One region of the Vreelandella indica genome, then DNA from elsewhere that is predicted to be linked to it. Evidence: predicted binding sites of a transcription regulator. Region 1 holds the regulator's gene; the other holds the start of a gene.
What was found. The regulator FliA, encoded in region 1, starts transcription of late flagellar genes. The targets are predictions, from matches to a motif close to CTAAAGTTNNNNNNNNNNCNGCCGATA.
Positions count from the first base shown of each region.

Region 2: fliD (flagellar filament capping protein FliD) is a predicted target of FliA. The motif match lies at 4,314-4,340, and genes of this name have one in related genera.

Region 1 is NZ_JBANSO010000004.1:136,743-145,337, forward strand. It holds gene V8L71_RS04185 (hypothetical protein) at 52-597, shown strand; gene V8L71_RS04190 (sensor domain-containing diguanylate cyclase) at 630-2,651, opposite strand; gene V8L71_RS04195 (OmpA/MotB family protein) at 2,674-3,345, opposite strand; gene V8L71_RS04200 (motility protein A) at 3,351-4,172, opposite strand; gene V8L71_RS04205 (RNA polymerase sigma factor FliA) at 4,214-4,915, opposite strand; gene V8L71_RS04210 (flagellar protein FlhE) at 4,942-5,355, opposite strand; gene V8L71_RS04215 (hypothetical protein) at 5,381-5,953, opposite strand; gene flhF (flagellar biosynthesis GTPase FlhF) at 5,950-8,154, opposite strand; gene flhA (flagellar biosynthesis protein FlhA) at 8,214-8,595, opposite strand, start outside.
Region 2 is NZ_JBANSO010000010.1:388-6,673, forward strand. It holds gene V8L71_RS08610 (hypothetical protein) at 1-285, opposite strand, end outside; gene V8L71_RS08615 (hypothetical protein) at 248-544, opposite strand; gene V8L71_RS08620 (hypothetical protein) at 725-931, opposite strand; gene fliD (flagellar filament capping protein FliD) at 1,259-2,662, opposite strand; gene fliD (flagellar filament capping protein FliD) at 2,862-4,232, opposite strand; gene V8L71_RS08635 (UDP-glucose dehydrogenase family protein) at 4,414-5,742, opposite strand; gene V8L71_RS08640 (hypothetical protein) at 5,914-6,285, shown strand.

The DNA.
Region 1 (8,595 bases):
TCTTTTGCCAGCTTCGACCACTCGATAGACTAAGGATTTGGGTTAATAACAATGTTACTACCGATAGCAATAGCGGCCTCTCTGTTAGTCACAGCGACCATGTCTACCGCAGCCACGTTTAATACTGAAGGCGTAGCCACCCACGATCATTGGCAGTCGATGACACTGTCATTGGGAGGTGAGCGACACTACCGGGCGGTAGAAACTCATAGCTATTCTGATGCCACCCTAAGCCTGAACACCACCGCAGGCGTTTGTGATTTACCCTGGCTGGAGATGCGCGTCACGCTTGAGCATCAGCAAGGTGAAAGCCGTGCGGTGAACTTAGTACCCGCCCGGCTTCGCATTGATGAACAGCCCGTGATTGATACCATGGCGGAATTCATCACCGAGCGCGGCGATGACGGTTTTTATGCCCACTTTTACCTGAGTGACATGCCAGCGCTGATGGCTGATATGCGTGCAGGCGAACAGTTGTTCCTGGGCTTTGACCAGGAAGAGCGCGAGCCTTGGTATATGACCTTTAGCCTGCAAGGGGCCGACGCGGCGATTCCCCGGATGCTGGCTGAATGTGAAGGCGCCGAAGTTCAGGAGTGATGAAAACAGCGCCTTCATGAGAAAACAGTGTCTTAATGAATAGGTGATAGGTGGTCAAGCGCCATTTCAACGCGGTTACGCCCGCCATGTTTAGCGCGGTACATGGCATCGTCTGCCCGCGAGATAATGGTTTTGCAGCTGTCGCCTGCCTGCCAAACGGCCACACCAATACTCACCGTCACCGTTTGATCAAGCCCCTCAATACGCAGCTCAGCCACCAGCATGCGCAGCCGCTCGGCCAAGCCAAGGGCGGCATTAATGTCTGAGTGAGTCGCTAGCACAATAAACTCTTCACCGCCCCAGCGCCCCAAGTGGTCGCAGCCACGCAATGAGCTTTCTACCAAGCGTGCCAAGGCCACTAATACATCGTCACCCACGCTATGTCCGTGGGTGTCATTGATCTGCTTGAAATTATCTACATCAAACAGCAACAGAGAAAAGGCGGCCGCATAGCGTTTGGCGGCCACCAGCTCGGCATTGATCGCCTCTTCAATGCGGTAGCGGTTCCATACGTTGGTTAAGGGATCAAAATGGGCTAATTGCTCAAGCCGTTGATTGGCCTCCGCCAGGGCTTTGCGCTCACGCTCTAAGTGCATATTCAGAGAGCTAATTTCATAGGCTGAAATGGCCAGCGTCAGGTCTTCCCCCAAATCTACCGCTGCTAACCGCTCTACCCATTGCCACGCTTCGCTCTTGCCCACCACTTCTTCATACCAAGCCACCGAGGGGATCGCTATCGCCGCCGGTTGTTGGTCAGTGGCGGGTTGCATCGCCCAATACAACGTTTCTACCTGCTCAGGACGAAAAAAGAGCAACCACGCACGCTGGGTCGAGTTCATTAGCAACGGTACGGCTAAGGCACCGCACTGTTCTGGCATCGCTAATGAACAAGTTAATGGCTCTTTGGCAAGCTCACGTGTGTGCCACGGCCCGCTATGTACGTGGGCTCTTTCTAGACGCAGTACAAACTGGCTGATAGCTTCAGGGGCAGGCGTGACGCCCGCTTGATAAGCACCGCCATTCAACCAGAGCACCACACCATGGGCACGAAACAGCTTCATCCAGGTAGCCGCCTGTTCATGAAGTAGCTGCTGGGGATTTTTCGGCTCGCTGCGTGCTCCGGCACTCAGCACCAGACTGTCCTGAACGCGCTGCAGGTAGCGTGCTTCTTGACGCGCCCGCAGTAACAGCATGCGTTGCGTCGCCATTTGCACCAAGGTGCGCACAGCATCACGCACGGGCGGCTCCACCGAATGCGGGGTGGCTGAATGGCAAAACACTAACCCCCACAGGCCCGTGTCGCCCTGCATCGCCAGGCTGAGCGAGCCGCGCACTTCCATGCGCTTTAAATAGCGCTGTCTTTCTGGGGCCGGGGCGCGTAAAAAGCTGCCGCTTAGGTTGGCCGTTGGGCAGGGGGGCGCCAGCGTTTCGGGGGGTGCCTTAACATCTTCAATTAGCCGCACGGGATATTTTTCGTAGCTCTGCCGCAAGGCGGCGGGAAAGTCACTCGCAGGAAAGCGTTGACCTAGCAGCGAGGGCAACGCTTTGCCCGGGGCTTCCGCGACCATCAAACCATGCCAATCACTATCGAAATGACACACGGTAACGCGGTCATGGCCTGTCAGTTGCTGGATCGCCTTCACCAGGTAATCAAGCAGCTCCTCCTGATGGGTCGCTTCAGCCAAGTGCATCAGCCGCTCATTCACCGTACCCAGTAGACGGCGCTTACCCAGGGCTTTGAGTGGCTCGATCTCAACAATGACCTGCTCATCCACTCGGTACGCATGCAGCTGAAAACGTACATTGCTGTGCTTAGAACGCATAAACGTGAGGGGGCTTGGGAGCCGCTGGTGCCCCCGAAGCTCGCGGCGCACGCGCTGACTCAGGCGCTTGCCGAGCACACAGGCAAGGCTGAGCGGCCCATTTTCAGGGCGCTCAACACCGATCAAGCGGGTTAAATTAGTGCTAGCGGCTTGGATGCATCGGCTATCGGCATCTAATACCAGCAGGACACCAAACGACTGCAATAGTGGGTGGTACTGTTTCTTGGACACACAAGTGGCCTCGACAATCTATTCACCCTTCGAGCGGTTGCCTCAACAACAGCTCTACGCGCCGGTTGGCAGCTCGGCCATCCGCGGTTGCGTTTGGTTCCATGGGTTGGGTATCAGCATAGCCGACGGCCCGCATATGAGAAATATTGAACCCTTGGCGCTCTAAATGACGCACGACGGCAATAGCTCGCGCGGATGAAAGCTCCCAATTAGAGGGAAAGCGCGCTGTCGAAATGGGTACGCTATCGGTATGGCCTTCCACCGAAATCTGGCCGTCAAAACTGGCTAATACATCGATAAGGCTTTCCACCACGCCACGCCCCTGGGGTGTTAACACTGCTTGGCCACTGGCAAACAATAGGCTGTTATCAATCCGCAGTGTGACCCCTTCACGCCCTTGCGACACGCTCACACCAGGAATATTGAGCCCGGAAAACTGCGGCTGCAACCCTTGGTGGCTGGGCTGTATACCCGTGGCAAGTGACGCTAGCGGCAACGATGATACAGCGCTAGCTGAGCGCATGAAAGCCGTATCCGCCGCTTCACCACCCCCGGGCGGCGTGAGTGAAAGCAGGAGTACAAAGAGTGTGATGAGCAGCGTCAGCACATCAAGATAGCTGGTTAGCCACCCCTCTTCGCCCTCCCCAGGCGAGACCGGTATTTCCAGGGCGTGACGGGTATCACGGTCTAACATGATTGCTATCCCTTCGCCGCCGAACTAACCGAGGAGTCTGGTCTTGGTTTGACGCTGTTATCACGAATTTCATCGTGGTAATTAGCCACAAACGAGTTAAGGGTCTCTTCAATGAACGAGGGCAGACGGCGTTTAGTGATCAGTGAGATGCCTTCCAACACCATGTTCATGGTAATTAAGCGTTCTTCGGTCCGGCGCTCTAATTTCACTGCAATCGGCTTAAACACCAAGTTAGCGAGTAAAATACCGTAGAAGGTGGTCAGCAGTGCCACCGCCATGCGTGGGCCAATGACCTGCAGGTCGCCAGCATCCATGACTTCCAACATGTTCACCAGTCCCACCAGTGTGCCGATCATGCCAAACGCAGGCGCATAGGTAGCCATGGTGCGAAATATTTGTGCTTCGGCATGTTCACGCGCTTTCAGGCGGGCAATACGCCAGCGCAGCATGTCAAAAATTTCATCCTCTTTGGTGTTGGCGATCACCAGTTGAATGCCAGTGCGTAAAAACGGATTGCGGGTATGCTCTAGCTCGCGCTCAACCGCCCGCACGTCGCCTTTAAACCATAGCCGTGACATATCGACCAGTTCCCGGATATCGTCACGCATATAGGTGTTTTCGCGCCGGAATACTAGCCCCACCAACCGCACCACACGGAGGACTTCTCTCAGCGGATAGCTGATAAAGGTAGCCGCCAACGTACCGGTCACCACAATGGCCAGACCCGGCAAATTGATAAAGCTGGAAGGGGACTCTGCGGTCAAAAACAGTACACTGACCAGCAGCAATATGCTGGCAAATATGCCTATCAGCGTCGAAGGATTCATCCACGGCTCCTTGCCGGTCACAAGTGAGTAAAAAAGAGGTGTTATGCCGAGTCGTGTAAACGCGCACGTAAACGGCTGACGGCCTGGCTGTGTAATTGAGAAACGCGCGATTCCGTTACGCCCAACACAGCCCCTACTTCCTTGAGGTTGAGTTCTTCCTGGTAATACAGTGCCATGAGCAATTTTTCACGCTCTGGCAGTGCGTCAATCGCATCAATCAGCGTTTGCCGCTGCTGGCCATCAAGCAGCTGCTCGAACGGTGAGTTGTTCAGTTCATTACTGACCGGCTCGCCGCCATCGGCCACCAACTCTTCAAACGGCAGCAGTTGGCCACTGTTGGTGTCATTGAGGAGCTGCTGATATTCACTCAACGGCATTTCAAGATGGTGGGCAATTTCGTTCTCTTCCGGTGCTCGCCCCAGCTGTTGTTCTAACTGGCGAACGGCATTGTCTACTGCTCGCGCTGAACGACGTACACTGCGGGGCAGCCAATCGCGGGTGCGTAATTCATCCATCATCGCACCGCGAATTCGTTGGCTGGCAAACGTCGCAAAGGTCGCACCTTGGGTAGCATCAAAGCGACCGAGCGCTTCCAGCAGCCCTACCATCCCTGCTTGAATAAGGTCATCGAGCTCAATGCTGGCTGGTAAGCGGACCTGAAGCGTCAAGGCCTGACGTCGTACCAGTGGCATATATTGCGTCAACAGCTCACTCTGTTTGATCCTACCTTGTGCTGTGTACATCCTTTCGCCTCGCGGCTATACAGCCTTCACTGATAGTTCACAATCATTTGCAGCCCCTGCACTCGAACCGGCCGTTGGCCTGGGCGTAAGGCGAAACGAAAATGCAATGGCGCACCTGCCATTCGCCCTGCCAATGCGGTCGTGGACCCGCGCATGCCGGTTAACGCAACGCACTGCTCAGGATGGCACAACCAAGCGTTTAACAGCGCACCGGGAGGATGGCTGAACTGCCACTGAATACGCTCAAGCTGCTTTGTTCGAAGATTCGCCGCGGCGGGCGGAGAAGCGTTTTGACTAGCGCTTGCCCGATCACTCATCGCCACCATCAGCCCAGGGAGTTGGGTGCTCCAACTGCCGGTAGCGGCCTGGGCACTCGTCGTTAGTCCTGTCAGCAGTAGCGCAATCAGCGGCAGTGCCCCTCTTACCGGCCAGCTTAGCATGCTTGGTCACCTTGGCGGAGTATGCTCATCGTGCAAGTACCAGTAGTTCCATATTTAAGTAGTATTCGGCGGCACCACGCAAGTTGTCGAGCAATCCTTGGCGCGGCAAATGCGGTTCATGAAGCGCTAGCAAACGACGCGGCCCACCGCGTTCCTGTAGTTGGCGCAAGGTGCTGTACATGGCAGCAAAGGCATCGGCATCGCTATTGATCCATAGTGCCCAACGGCTGTATTGAGCATGTAACTGAGCAAGGTCAGCCGTGTCTGCCGCCACGACACGCACATCCCAGTCTTCAGGGTCACCGGCCCAGCTTCGACCTAACGTGGACCACTGCCCCAGACGTGCTTTGACTTTGTTTACCTGAGAGGCACCGCTACCGGGCAGCCCAACCACTATAAGCGGAATTTTGGGTCTGGGTGGCGCTGTCGCCTCAGGCGCTTCTGCTGCTGCAGCCGTAGGCGTTAATAACGATGGGCTCTGTTCTGGTTCTGGCACATGCTCGGCCGCCGCGACATCAACCGCCGCCCCTTCAGCCTGCTGCTGGCGCTGCAGGTTTGCCCACTTACGCAGCCCTGAGGCTTGATCTTGATCGCTCACGTCACACCCTCTCGGCTCACACTGCCCATTTGGCGAATCGCATCGCGGGCCATAAACGCGTAAACCAGCGCATCAAGCATGCCAGTATCGCGACGCCGACGGCTCGTGCCTAATAAATTGAGCAGGTCGCCGCGCAGCGTCTGCGCCTCTTCATCATCGGCAACATCAAGATGCCCGGCGACGGATGCCACGCCGCTGGCCATGAGTAGGCGCACTTCGGCATTAACATCGCCGCTGTCGGCCTCTTTTAACTGCTGCCAAGCGCGGCGTGTTAATGCCGCTAAGCCATCGCTTTGAAGTTGTGTTAACAGTAGCGAGAGCACCTCGGCTCCCAGCCGAGCAGGGGTAAGCCAGTAGCGGCGCGCTACCACTTTGGCGCTTTCCGGATCACGCACTTCACCGTACCAAGCAAGCAGGGCATAACCCGTCGCATCCTCTACTTCGGCGTAGGCGGTCCACAGCTGCACGGATTGACCACGAAAACGAACGCCCACTTGGTGCGTCAGCACGCTGTCATTAAACAGCTGTCGAATGGACTGGCGCTCGTGGTGAAAGCGTACCCGATGACTAGGGGATACTTGGCTGACCCAGGTCAAATGCTCGGCTTCCAGCCACGCCAACGCATCGGGCTCGGGTAAGCGCGGCAATAAATGCACCGCGACGCCGCTTGATTCCGTCAGCGCGGCTAAGCGCGGCTGCCACCCAGCAGCATGGCGATGCTGTAACCAGGGTAGCGCCAGCCAAGCGCCCTCTGTGTCCAGGCCAATATCGGGCATTGCCCAGTCGCAGCCGCGCTCATTCCGCCGAGCTGACCACGCCATACCCAACGTCGTATTCACGGCGGGATAGTGGACGAGCAATGCGTCCAAACGCTCTTCCTGCAGTCGGCTTGGGAGTGACGCTAAATCCCAGATCGCTTCTAATTCCGTAAATCCCGTCACGCGTTGGCGCAGCCGCGCCAGTAGCGACGACAAGCGGCGCCCTTGCCCGAGCACATCCCGCGACCAGCGCGGCATTCCCATTGGGGCATCAGCATTTTGTGTCTGCTCGCGCTGCGGTGTTGCCGTGCTTAGCGCTTGATCCACGAGTGCTTCAGGGGAAGCAATGGCCATATCTTCAGGCACCTGCTGACCATTTGAACCAAACAGCACGCGCATCCCGTGGCGCATGACAATGTCGAGCACCGGCGCTAGGCGCCCTGCTTCATCCTGTTTAGTAATAATACAGTCGTCTAGCTCTGCCCCCGCAGCACGGGCAGCCTGGCGATAACGCAGCACGACCTCTTCGAGGGTTTCCGGCTGGCTGGCGGCATTGAGCAACAGCACCAGACGCACGCGCGAGCGCCCCCCTTGCAGGTGGGCAATCTGCTCAATCACCCGCTGGTCACGCTGGCTCATGCCGACGGTATCGATAATCACCCACTGTTTGCCCTGCAAGCGGCCCAGCAAATCATCAATCGGTTGCTCGGCATCCAGTGCGTACATGGGCGTGTCCAGCAAACGCGCATAGATGCGTAGCTGCTCATGGGCTCCGATCCGGAAACTGTCCGTCGTCACCAGCGCCACCGGGCGGGTACCATGCCGCATCACAAAACGGGCGGCTAGCTTCGCCGTGGTGGTGGTTTTCCCCACCCCCGTCGGCCCTACTAAGGCGACAATACCGGTTTGATCGAAAAAGCTTGCTTCATCACTCAATACACAGAGCCGTGCCATTAACTGTTGACGCAGCCACTGCAACGGCGCGTCGCTATCACCACTTAACGCCGCTAACGGTTCAGGTAACCCCGCCAGCAGCTCATCGGCGAGCTCACTGCCAAAGCCGACATTCCAAAGTAGTTGGCGCAGCCGCGCGACCGTCCCCGTTGGCGCTGCCTGGGGGGGGGTGGCGGCAGTGGTTGGCTGGCTGTTTGCCAGCAGTGCACGCATATCCTGCATTTCCTGTAGCAAGCGTTCACTCACTGCCTGCATGGGGTCTTGCACTGGCTGGGCTGGAGCTACCGGTGTTTGGGGAGCAGTCAGTTCGGGAGGAGTAGATTCGGGCGAGGGCTCGAAGTGGTCAATGGCTTCATCTGCCATCGCCAATATTTCAACGCCCCCTTCGGTACGCCGGTTAGCAACTATCAGGGCATCTTCGCCGAGCGCCTCGCGCACTTGGCGCATCACATCACGACTGTTGGCTCCCACGAAACGTCTAACGCTCATGACTTACCCTTTGCCTGTACTGGAAATGAATGACGTTAGCCTACCACGGCATGCGATTATCAACGCCCGCCTACCAGCGTGGTCACTCTTAATGTGCGGTCATCGGGGATCTCAGCCTGGGACAGCACCGACATATGGCGCAAGCGACGGCGTAAAAAGCGCGATAGCACTGCTCGCAACGAGTGCTGCACCACCAGCACCGGCGGCTCGCCTGAACTTTCATGCCGCTCCAAGGCCTGTTGCGCCTGGGTCATTAGGGTCTCTGCCAATCCGGGCTCCATCGCACCGTTCCCGTTCATGGCCTGCACCAGTACCTGTTCCAACTGGGCATCCAGCCCCAGGACATTAAGCGTCTCCTGCCCGGCAAACCACTGTTGGACAATTGCACGCCCGAGGGAGACGCGTACCAGTGCCGTCAGCTCGTTAGGATCTTTTTGCTGC
Region 2 (6,286 bases), on a different contig from region 1:
ATCTTGATAAGCTTGTGTTGTACCATCAGTAGTAACAGCATTCTCACCAGCGATTTCAAGATCTGTACCAAAACCTGATTGAGCATCAGTGACTGCACTAATAGCAGCGGTATCAGTACCAGTAAAAGTTGTACCATCTTCCAATGTTAGGCTGGCATTTGATAAGTTATTGGTCGCATCGGTGTCGAGTTTGGCCATCAAATTATCGACAGTCGCAGCGGTACCGCCATTACTGTTTTCTGAAAGCTCACCAGTGTCGGTAATAAACAGTGATAGTACCCTCACTATCGATCGTATTACCACCATCTAATTCATAGGTGGCGCTGATAGAGCCAGTACTCGGAACGATGGCAGCAGATATATCAGCTGAGCTACCAGTTGCAACGGTGGTAGCGTAAGTAAATCCACCTTCACCATCAGAAGTGTAAGTATTACCGGTAGCGGCAACACCAAAAGGAGTTTCACCAGCAAAAGTAACCGTATCACCTGAAGCTAACTCACCAAGTACTTGAGATCCGGTAAGCGCAGCATTTTCAGTCAGCAATACTACTACCTGCTTTTGCGTTGTCAGAAGAAGCACCGTCGATATTGAAACCTTGAAGACCTAAGGTTTCGCGATTGATTTCTTGCAAGTTAACTGTGATGGTCTCCCCATCGTTAGCGCCAACTTGAATGTTAAACTCACGATCTTCAGAAATACGATTGATTTCCGCCTGGATAGAGGTTAAATCTTTCTCGGAGTTAGTATCGTTTTGCGCTTGAACAGTAAGTTATCATTAACCTGGTTCAGGGCACCTTCAGTCGTTTGGGCAACGGAGATACCGTCATTGGCACTATTGATACGCAGGCCAGAGGACAGACGTTCCATAGAAGTCGCCAAATCATTTTGCTGGCCGATCATGGATGTGATGTTGGTATTGATCACTGACATGGTGTGAGACTCCTTGCTTTCGGCCACTGTTTGTGCCGTTATATTAATTAACGGCACCGCGAGGAGAATCTTTAGGGAAAGTCGTAAAAAAAGATGTAAAAGTAGGTAACTGAAAGGTGAGGGTTTTCATGCTTAGGCTAGGAGGCACCGAAAGTGTGGGGTTGCTTCACTGCGCGATGGCACAGCCACTCCTGAATACAGCTTCATTCTAGGCTGCAAAGGCATAAGCAGCGCTAAGCGCTGCTTTTGTGAGACGTAATACATTAAGCGGTCATTTTTATAACGAAGAAAATTGCATCTGCATCTTAAATCGGGCTGGCGGAATGCTTAGTCGCGGCCCAACTGGGCATCAAGGGCATCGAACTGCTGTGTAAGGTAGGAGCTTGTGCTGTTCATTTGCGCGATCATCACATCCAGTTGACTAAACTGGCTGCGGTAACGGGAAATGGTGCCTTCAATACTTTTTTCCATGCGCTCATAGCGGGTATCGAGGCTTTTAACGCGGTTTTCTGCGCCGGTAATGGCGCCTTTCAGCACGCCGTTATTTCCCAGCATCTGTTCGACGGAGGCACCTAACTTGCCCGCCAAGCCACCCGCATCATCTGCCCCGGCAAAGAAGTCGCTGAGCGCTTGGGGGTTATTGGCCACCAGATCGCTAAGTTTGTCGTCGTCGACTTCTAACGTGCCGTCACGCTGGAGTGAAATACCTAGCTGGCTCAAGGTAGAAAGTTCGCCACCTTCTACACCACCGGTGAGTACGCTGCGCAGGCGTGATTCAATCGTGCGCACTGTGCTGTCGCCTAACAGCTTGCCCACGGTGTCGCTTTCGGCGTCAAAGGCCGTCAACGTGCCGATGGTGCCTTTTAAATCGTTAAACGCTTTGACAAAACCGTTGATCGCTTCGCGCTGCTTTAGTGTGTCACGTTCTACCGTGACTGTACTGGTGGCGGTTTCGCCCTCAGCAATGCTGAGTTCGCCAAGGTTCAGGGTAACACCTTGAATCGCGCCTTCGATCTGGTTCTTGGCGCTTGTAATAGCGATGCCATTAACGGTTAACGCGGCATCTTGCCCTTGTTGCTTGGCACCTACTTCTGCCGCCTCACCGAATGGGCCGGTGACGGGCGCATCTGCGGCGTCTACAAAGCTAAAACTATGAATAGAAGCATCAACACCCGTTGCTTTAGAGCTTAGCGCTAACCGGTAGCCCTCCCCGTCATTGATAATAGTCGCATTAACACCGGATTCTTTATGGGCGTTAATGGCATCACGGATATCATTTAATGAGCTGTTAGCGGCTATATCAATCTCTACCGTCCCGTCCGCGCCAAGTTCACCAAAATTGAGTTTGAGCGTAGTAGCGCCTTGCAGGTCAAGCGGTTGGTCGTTGGTAGTTACACGCGCGGAGGCTAGCGTGCCAGAGGTCGCCAGTTGGCTGACTTCTACTCGATAGCTGCCCGGCAGTGCACTCGCGGTGGTGGTGGCGGTAATACCATCACCACGTACATTAGCGGAAAGGCTTTGGTAAAGTTTGGGGTCGTTAATCTTCTCCAAGGAGTCTTGAAAGGAGTTCAACGAGGTTTGGAGTTGGCCGTAAGCGGAGATTTTGGCCTGCTGCTGCTCTTTTTGAAGCGTGATGGGGGCGAGCTTGCCGCGTTCGGCTTCTTGTAGTTGATCCAACAGGCCGGTCAGGTCAAGACCCGAACCAACGCCAAGGGAGGTTATTGTCGCCATACTGGGTGTTCCTCAGTGAAAAGGCTAAACCAAAATAGAGAAGCGCATCCTTGGGCGCTTGTAAGTTGATAGTAACCTTATCGACTGAACAGAGGGCAACTTTAGCGCTTTTTCTTCCGCTAGCCGGGCTATTTTGTTTTTATCAACAAAAACGCCTGCTTACGCAGGCGTCAGAAAAGTCAATTCCTAGCGTTCAATATCAATCACGACCTAGCTGGGCGTCTAAGGCATCAAACTGCTGAGTGAGGTAGCTGCTCGTTTGGTTCATTTGCGCAATAATTCCATCCAACTGACCAAATTGCGTGCGGTAACGCGAGATGGTTTGATCAATGGATTGCTCCGTGCGGGTGTAACGTTCAACAAGCGATTCTGAGCGATTTTCCGCCCCCGTTATCGCCCCAGTAACAGTCCCGTTGGTGCTGAGCAATTGCTCAACCATCGTATTAACCTGCCCCGCCATACCGGTTTCATCGGAGCTACCAACGAAAAAGGCTGACAGCGCGTCTTGATTACTGGAAATAGCGTTATCAAGTTCGTCAGAATCGATTTCTAACGTGCCATCCGTCTGCAGTGAAATGCCGATATCACTGAGCATCGAAAACTCACCTTCCACACCACCGCTGAGCACACTACGCATGCGTGATTCAACGGTACGTACGGCGCTATCGCCTAGCAATTCGCCCGCTGCACCGGTTTCAGCATCAAAACTGGTTAACTCACCCATGGTGCCTTTCAGGTCATTGTAGGCATCCACAAAGCTAGTTACGGCTTCGCGTACGGCGAGCGTGTCCTGCTCTATTTTAACCGTGCTGTCGCCTTCTTCTTGAAGGTTCAGCGTTACGCCTTGAATCGCGCCTTCGACCTGATTATTAGGACTGGTGATTTCGATGCCGTTAACGTTTAGCACTGCGTCAGTGCCCAACTGTTGCGTCTCACCCGTATCCGCGGTGAAAGGTGCAGCTCCCTCAAAACTGAAGTTTTTAATTGATGCATCGGCGCCGGTATTGCTGGAGCTAAGCGCTAAGCGAAAGTTGGTGCCATCATTAACAATAGTAGCGGTAACGCCCGAATCTCCGCTGGCGTTGATAGTATCCCGAACCTCCTCAAGGGTGCTGCCTGCGGCTAGCGTGATATCTTTAGTGAGGTTTTCACCTTCAGCATTAACTTCAGCAAAGGTCAGGGTCAGTGTTTGATCTGCATCTGCATCAATTATAGGCGTATCGGCAGCGTCCACCCCGGTAGAGGCAAGCGTGCCGCGGGTTGCCAGGGTTTCAACGCTTACGTTGTAGCTGCCCGGCTGCGCTTCTGCATCGGCGGTAGCGGTGATCGCTTCTCCACCCACGTTGGTCGAAAGGCTCTCGTAAAGTGCGCTGTCATTGAGCGCATCAGCAGAATCTTGAAACGCTGAAAGCGCGCTTTGCAGCTGGCCGTAGGCAGAAATTTTGGTGTCCTGGGTTTCCAGTTGCCGCTCAATGGGCTCAAGTTTCTCGCGTTCGGCGTCTTGCAACTGATCCAATAAGCCGTTGAGGTCGAGGCCTGAGCCAATACCGAGTGATGAAATGGAAGCCATGCTGTACCGTCCTTTTTTATAACGTCGTGACGCTAATGCTTTTACTGCCCATGCAGAAACTCATCAATGTGTTAACTAATCTTTCGGCCATTTAACATCTAACTTAAGGATTTGTCGCTTTTGTTGCGTGTCAAAAAGTAACCGAAGGTGTAGCACTTTCTCTTAATTTCACGTTAGCCGCCTAGTCACGGCTTCTACGCCCTACCCCAATGTAACGCAGCCCTGCCTCTTGAACGGCGTCAGGCGTGTACAAATTACGCCCATCGATAACGACGTTGTCGGCTAGCTGCTCGGCTAGCCAAGTGAAGTCGACACTGCGAAACTCTTTCCACTCGGTGCAAATCACCAGGGCATCGGCGCCTTTCACGGCTTGAATCCGGTCACCCGCTAGCATCAGGTCATCCCGTTCGCCATAAATGCGGCGGCATTCGGCCATTGCTTCTGGGTCAAACGCTTGCACCTTCGCGCCCGCTTGCCAGAGCGCTTCCATTAAGGTGCGGCTTGGGGCTTCGCGCATATCATCGGTGTTGGGTTTAAACGCCAAGCCCCACACCGCGATGGTCTTGCCACTTAGATTGCCTAGGTTGTCTTGCAGTTTTGTGAATAGGGTCTGCTTTTGGCGCAAATTAACCGCTTCGACGGCGCTGAGCAGTTCCGGCGTATAGCCTAACTGGCGCGCGGCACGCTCTAACGCCTGCACATCTTTGGGGAAGCAGGAGCCGCCGTAGCCACAGCCTGGGTAAATAAAGTGGTAGCCAATACGTGGGTCGCTGCCAATGCCCCGGCGTACGTCTTCGACATCGACTTCCAGCCGTTCAGCAAGGTTGGCGATCTCGTTCATAAAGCTAATTTTGGTGGCGAGCATGGCGTTGGCCGCGTATTTGGTCAGCTCGGCGGCCCGCACGCTCATAAACATCAGTTTTTCGTGGTTGCGATTGTAGGGGGCATAGCACTCTTGCATCCGCGCTTTCACCCGCTCGCTTTCCGTGCCGACAATAATGCGTGCGCCACGGGTAAAATCTTCAATCGCCGCTCCTTCTTTCATAAACTCCGGGTTGGAGCAAACGTCAAAGGCGTGAGAGACGCCGCGCTGTTCAAGAACCTCGCTAATAGCGGCGTGGACTTTTTCGGCGGTTCCCACCGGCACGGTCGATTTATCAATCACCAGCTTGTAGCTATCCATATGCTGGCCAATGGTGCGCGCCACTTCTAACACATAGCGCAGGTCGGCACTGCCGTCTTCATCGGGCGGTGTTCCCACGGCGATAAATAACAACTCGCCCTCCGCTACGGCTTGAGCCGCATCGGTTGTAAAGCGTAAGCGCCCTGCGGCTACGTTGTGGGTAACGATAGTGCTAAGCCCTGGCTCAAAAATCGGTACGTCGCCCGCATTAAGCTGCGCAATCCGCTCGGCATTAACATCCATACAGGTAACTTGATGGCCCACATCGGCTAAACAAGCGCCCGCGACAAGGCCGACATAACCGGTTCCGAATACACTGATATGCATGACACATTGACTCGATAAGATACGTGGCAGCGAGCGTAGCACATCGGCTTGCGGTTGATGAGCGCTAGCGCACGACTGCTGCCGTAGATTATAGACCTTGGTCTAACATCGCCCTTAGTCTATAATGCGCTGCAACACGCCCCTATTGGGCTGACCGCAGGAGATCATTCGATGCCTCCAGAACTAATGTCTTTAGAGCTTAGTCTTCCCGAGCTGGCAACTGAACGCCCTCTCCAAGCGTCTCGTGGGCTGCCAACCGCTGCGAACGTTCAACGCAGCCTTCGCCAATGTTTGTCGATTGCCGCTGAACTGCTTTACGACCACGGCCATGTGCTAGAAACCATTACGCTGCCCCAGCGCGGCTTAGCCCAACGCGAGCTTGTCGCGCTTAGCGCAGCTGCGCCCACCTGGGCGACCTGCCAGCAAGTGATGGAAACGAGCGAAGCCGCCACTTTTAATGAGTATGGCCGCTTTGTATTGACCAGCCTTGGCCGCGAGCTGATGTTTGATATGTTTGGTCAGGGTGCTGCTGATTGCGCATAAA